2 linked regions of the Prochlorococcus marinus str. NATL2A genome follow. The protein of the gene in region 1 interacts with the protein of each later gene in a pairwise test. Links are inferred from orthologs where the notes say so. Each region holds a gene or a part of one and is shown on either strand. Other genes may lie near its edges.

Region 1 (3,058 bases):
AAGTTATTTAAAGCAATTAGTTAATTACGGTTTTTTTCACGCTGATCCTCATCCTGGTAACTTAGCTGTTTCTAAGAGTGGTTCTCTCATTTACTATGATTTTGGGATGATGGGTTTTGTCTCTGAGCGTATTAGAGGCAGGCTCAATTCAATGATAAAAGCGGCAGCGCTGAGAGACGTTAGTGGACTGGTCAAAGAACTTCAAATTGCTGGACTAATAGAAGACGATATTGAAATAGGTCCAGTTAGAAGATTAATAAGAATAATGTTAAACGAAGCCCTAACTCCTCCTTTTGATTCTCAAATCATAGAAAAGCTCTCTGGGGATATATCCGAACTGGCTTATGGGAAACCATTTAGAATACCAATTGAGTTGATTTTTGTTTTTAGAGCATTATCTACTTTTGAAGGTGTTGGAAGATATTTAGACCCAGAATTTAATTTAATAGCAATAGCAAAACCCTTCCTTCTCCCTCTCATGACTTCAAAGAATACAGACTCTAATGATCTATTTAATGAATTAGGAAGACAAGTTACTGAAATTGGCAGTAAAGCTGTTGGGTTGCCAAAACGCTTAGATGAAAATCTAGAAAGACTTGAACAAGGCGACTTGCAACTTCAAGTACGAATGGGTGAATCAGACAGACAACTCAGAAGAATGATTAACGCTCAACAAACACTAGGCAATTCCGTTCTGCTTGGCTCACTTGCAATATCGTCAGCTTTATTAGCCTCAAATAGCAAACCATATTTATTTTTCATACCATTAATTCCAGGGTTTCCAATAGCTCTAAATTGGATCACATTACAATTCAAAATGAGAAACGAAAATAGACTTGATAATTTTCAAGGAAGACGAGGCTCTCGCTAATTTATTTAAATCACCCTTTCAAGCTTCCTCTTGGTCCCAATCCAACAAGTCCAGCATAAGTTGCTTGACTGCCTAACTCATCCTCAATACGAAGTAATTGATTATATTTCGCGACTCTTTCACTCCGACTCAATGAACCTGTTTTGATTTGACCAGATTTAGTTGCTACTGATAAATCAGCAATAGTTGTATCTTCAGTTTCTCCACTTCTATGACTAATAACAGTTGTATAACTTGATCTTGATGCAAGCTCTATAGCTTCAAGTGTTTCAGTCAGAGAACCTATTTGATTCACCTTAATTAATATTGAATTTGCAATATTTTCATCAATCCCTCTTTGCAAACGAAGTGTGTTGGTAACAAATAAATCATCTCCAACTAATTGCACATTTTTGCCGAGCTTTTTCGTAAGCAATCTCCAACCATCCCAATCATCTTCGGCTAATCCATCTTCAATAGAAACAATTGGAAATGCATTAACTAATCCAGCCAATTCCTCAACCATTTGCTCGCTGGAATAAGAATTTCCACCATAACAATATTGTCCCTCCGCATAAAACTCCGTGCTCGCAACATCTAAAGCTAGAGATACTTGCTCTCCTGGTTTAAATCCGGCCTGTTCAATTGCTTGCATTAATAGATCGCCTGCTGCTTTATTACTCTCAAGATTTGGAGCGAATCCACCTTCATCACCAACAGCAGTTGATAAACCTTTCTGACTCAATAAATCTTTAAGCGTATGAAAGACCTCAGCTCCCATTCTCAATGCTTCTCTGAAGCTTTCAGCTCCATGAGGAACCAACATAAATTCTTGAAAATCTAAATTATTTGCTGCATGTTCACCTCCATTAATGACATTCATCAATGGAACTGGCAATAATGATGACATTGGCCCTCCTAAGTACCTATACAGAGGTAATCCCAATCCATTTGCTGCGGCTCTTGCAGTAGCCATACTGACAGCAAGAATTGAATTGGCTCCAAGATTTGATTTGTTGTCCGTATCATCAAGTTGTTTCATTACAGAATCAACTGTGGCTTGATCTAAAGAGGACAGACCGCATAGCGCGGGAGCAATATTTTCTTCTATGTGATTAACGGCCTGGAGGACTCCTTTACCCAGATAACGCTTACCACCATCTCTTAATTCATGAGCCTCATGAGCTCCAGTGCTTGCGCCACTAGGGACAATTGAACGTCCTATTGCTCCACCTTCTAAAAGCACTTCAGCCTCAACTGTTGGATTACCACGTGAGTCCAACACTTCTCGGGCCATAATGGTATCAATTACAAGTTCTAGAGAGTCAGCCACGAATTTAAGATGATTTTTAGATCTTATGAACTACATTATTCCTATATGTTCCTTAATTGCTAATCTAGCTTGCTTTCCAAGACCTAATCGATCAAATTTGTCTTAAAAGAGAATACACATATAGATAAAAAGTTCTCAACCAAAATTCAGTAGGCAAATGACCACTTTGAATCAAAAGTCATCAAAAATGAATGGAAGTCTCACTACAGAACCAGATTCGTTTAGCGATGAAGCTTGGAGTCTTTTATTAATAGCTGAACAATCAGCCAGAAGATGGAGACATAAGAACTTAGATGTTGAGCATCTTATTGAAGTGCTTTTTAGAAATAAAAAATATCAAAAATATACAAATTCCTTACCCATAAACCATAAAGAATTAAATGAAATCTTAGAAAACTTTATCGCTGAACTACCAATAAACAACCAACCAGATTTATTTATTGGAGAAGACTTAGAAATTCTTCTTGAAGTCGCTGATGATTTTCGCTCTCGATGGGGATCTAATCAAATAGAAATATCTCATATCCTCATCGCAATTGGAAGAGATAATCGCTTAGGAGAAGATCTTTTGTATCAAGCAGGTCTACCGAGTGAAATTCTCGAAGCGGAATTGAGACGACTACCAGCACCGAAATCATTTAAACAATCAAAAAGAAATCAAGACAAACCAATAACAAATCGACCACAGAAAGATTCACAGTCTTTTATGCCTACCGAAACCACTGCAAAAGATCCAAAACCCGAGCCACTTCCTCCTCTCTCTAAAGAAGAAATCACATCAAAGCAAGAACCTTTAAACCTTAATGAGGCACCAAGTGCCTTAGATTTATACTGCAAAGATCTTACAACTGAAGCTGAAAACGGAACATTAGACC
Region 2 (3,017 bases), 480 kb from region 1 along the record:
ACTTATCTATTACATTTTGAGCTTTAGTTTTAGCTCTCTTGGGGTCAAAGGAATAATAAATCCTTTCTTTGCTGCTTGGTCTCCTGTTTTTTTGTCTATGTTAGGGGGAGGTTTTTTGTTAAAACAGGCAAGCAAATGATCTGGTTTTTCTAAATCAACTCTAGTAGCTTTTATCAATGGTTGATTTTCAGTTAAATAATTTTTCTTTTGACCCTGTCGTTTCCCTTGGGTTCGCAGCTTTTCTTTTCTTGTTGATGGCATTGCCTATTTCATTTTGGGCAGTTGCTGGTAGCAGTGATTCCTCCAAAGCCAGATTTTTAGTTGCAATATCCAATCTTTTCCTAACTAGTCAATTGATCCTTAGATGGTGGCAATCGGGACATTTCCCAATTAGTAATCTCTATGAGTCACTCTGTTTTTTGACTTGGGGTTGCACATTAGCTCAACTTTTTCTCGAAAGAGCATGGCGGTCTCCAATCGTTTCTGCAGTTGCGACGCCTGTGTCTTTGCTATCAATAGGTTTTGCCAGTTTTGTTTTACCTGAGAATTTACAATCTTCAGCTCCTTTAGTACCAGCACTTCGTTCTAGTTGGTTAGTTATGCATGTGAGTGTAATTATGTGCTCTTACGCTGCATTACTGATAGGTTCAATTTTGTCTTTTGGTGTCTTTCTTGTTGATGGGAAAAAGCAATTCAATATCCGTAATAGTTCCTTTGGGTCTGGTTCGTTTAGGCAAAGTTCTGAGCTATATCTTGATGAAAGAAATGAGAACTTAAATTCTATACAACCAATTGAATTTACAAATGCTGAGCAACTTGATTCTTTAAGTTATAGATCAATAACTGCTGGATTTTTGTTGCTTACAGTTGGTCTTATTAGTGGTGCTGTTTGGGCTAATGAAGCTTGGGGTAGTTGGTGGAGTTGGGACCCTAAAGAAACTTGGGCTTTAATATGTTGGTTGGTTTATGCTGCTTATTTACATACTAGGATAACAAGAGGCTGGCAAGGTAAAAAGCCTGCAATTCTTGCTATAGCAGGCTTTTTTGTTATTATTGTTTGCTATATTGGAGTGAACCTTCTTGGGGTAGGTTTACATAGTTATGGTTGGTTCTTCGATGCATAGTAATTAACAATTAAGTTAATTATTTTTCAACAATTATTCCATTCTGTGCGTCGTTGGCAACTTTTCTTAGTGCATCACAACCTTCTTTAAGTGTTGGATAAGCAAACATACCACTTCCTGCAATGAAGCAGTTTGCTCCTGCAGCGCAGCATTGCGATAGTGACCAATCAGCCTTTATTCCTCCGTCCACTTCTATATCTACGTCATATCCATTGTCTAAAATTGTTTTCCTTAATTGCGTAATTTTGTTGAGCATTGTTGGTATGTAGGCTTGACCACCAAATCCGGGGTTAACAGTCATTACCAATACGTGATCAACCATATCAAGCACATCCTTAACCATATCCATTGGAGTATGAGGATTAAGGGCCACTGAGGGAGATCCTCCAAGTTGACGAATCTTGCCAAGAATTCGATGAAGGTGAACATTTGCTTCAGCATGAGCAATTACAACACCTGGCTCTCCGTTTGCCCCCTTACTTGCTTCGACATATCCCTCAAGCATGGTTTCACAGTTGTATTGACTAACCATTAACTGAGTCTCAAATGGAACGCTGCAATACTTTCGGCATGCGGAAATCATTTCTGGACCAAAAGTGAGATTCGGAACAAAGTTCCCATCCATCACATCAAATTGAATTCTGTCTACACCCGCTAGTTCAAGATCTTTTACGCACTGACCCATGTTTGCCCAGTCTGCTGGCAATACTGAAGGGATTATCTGAACTGGACGGTGTTCAGTAAAAATTGCTGAAGAAATGGATTGGATCATTGTTTTTTGTCTTGTGGCAGAGAGTCTATTAATTCATGGTCACAAGTTCTAGTGTGACCATGCACTGATACAGTAATTATTGCTTATCAACAGATAATAAGTTTTTTGTGAGTACTTTTTTCTGAGCATTTTTCAATGCCCTCAATTACTTACAATATTGTCTGCCTTAAGGCGTAAATTTCTTTACCTAGCTGCAAAAAGTGGATCGTACTCTCGTCCAAGAAATTCTTGAAGTAGTTGAGCAAGCTGCAATTGCTTCGGCTCAATTGACTGGTTTGGGTCAAAAAGATGAGGCTGATGCCGCCGCCGTAGAGGCAATGCGAAAGAGAATGGGAACGATTCAAATGCAAGGAAGAATCGTTATTGGAGAAGGAGAAAGAGATGAAGCTCCAATGCTTTATATAGGAGAAGAAGTTGGATCAGGAACAGGTCCTGGAGTTGATTTCGCTGTAGATCCTTGTGAGGGGACAAATTTATGTGCTAACAGTCAGCGTGGATCGATGGCTGTTTTAGCAGCGTCAGATAGGGGAGGATTATTTAACGCTCCAGATTTTTATATGAATAAATTAGCTGCTCCTCCAGCAGCTAAAGGCAAAGTTGATATCAGAAAAACTCCCACAGAAAATATAAAAATCTTGAGTGACTGTCTTGGTATCGCAATTAGTGATTTAACGATAGTTGTTATGGATAGAGCTAGACACAAAAATCTAGTTTCCGAAATTAGATCTACTGGTGCCAGGATTCAGCCTATTTCAGATGGAGATGTCCAAGCGGCAATTGCATGTGGATTTGAAGGGACTGGTACTCATTGCTTAATGGGCATTGGAGCGGCTCCTGAGGGAGTTATTTCAGCAGCTGCCATGAGGGCACTTGGAGGACATTTCCAGGGACAACTTGTTTATGATCCTGCAATAGCTCAAACATCAGAGTGGGCAGACTATACAAAAGAGGGAAATATAAAAAGATTGAATGAAATGGGCATAACTGATATCGACAAGATCTATGAAGCGAATGAACTTGCCTCAGGAGAAAATGTAGCTTTTGCTGGTAGTGGAATTACAGATGGATTGCTTTTCGATGGAGTTAAATTTGAAAAAGATTGCACCAGAACTAGCAGTCTT

Evidence for each region. Proteins that work in one complex are often made in the same cells at the same time.
Region 2: the proteins of eno (region 1) and rpe interact in binary tests that used the Escherichia coli proteins (3 or more experiments, as listed by UniProt). The link is inferred for Prochlorococcus marinus str. NATL2A from one-to-one orthologs.

Annotation. Positions count from the first base shown.
Region 1 is NC_007335.2:244,698-247,755, reverse strand. What follows is about bases 33-3,013. They hold eno (phosphopyruvate hydratase), read right to left. Parts: upstream 2,184-3,013; coding sequence 882-2,183; downstream 33-881. Other genes in these bases: PMN2A_RS01265 (ATP-dependent Clp protease ATP-binding subunit), read left to right, coding at 2,341-3,013; PMN2A_RS01275 (ABC1 kinase family protein), read left to right, coding at 33-871. Also shown: more of PMN2A_RS01275, read left to right, coding at 1-32; more of PMN2A_RS01265, read left to right, coding at 3,014-3,058. UniProt on the Escherichia coli protein: Catalyzes the reversible conversion of 2-phosphoglycerate (2-PG) into phosphoenolpyruvate (PEP). It is essential for the degradation of carbohydrates via glycolysis.
Region 2 is NC_007335.2:726,820-729,836, forward strand. The notes cover bases 21-2,960. They hold rpe (ribulose-phosphate 3-epimerase), read right to left. Parts: upstream 1,897-2,960; coding sequence 1,144-1,896; downstream 21-1,143. Other genes in these bases: PMN2A_RS03800 (LptF/LptG family permease), read left to right, coding at 21-139; ccsB (c-type cytochrome biogenesis protein CcsB), read left to right, coding at 177-1,124; glpX (class II fructose-bisphosphatase), read left to right, coding at 2,097-2,960. Outside these bases: more of PMN2A_RS03800, read left to right, coding at 1-20; more of glpX, read left to right, coding at 2,961-3,017. UniProt on the Escherichia coli protein: Catalyzes the reversible epimerization of D-ribulose 5-phosphate to D-xylulose 5-phosphate.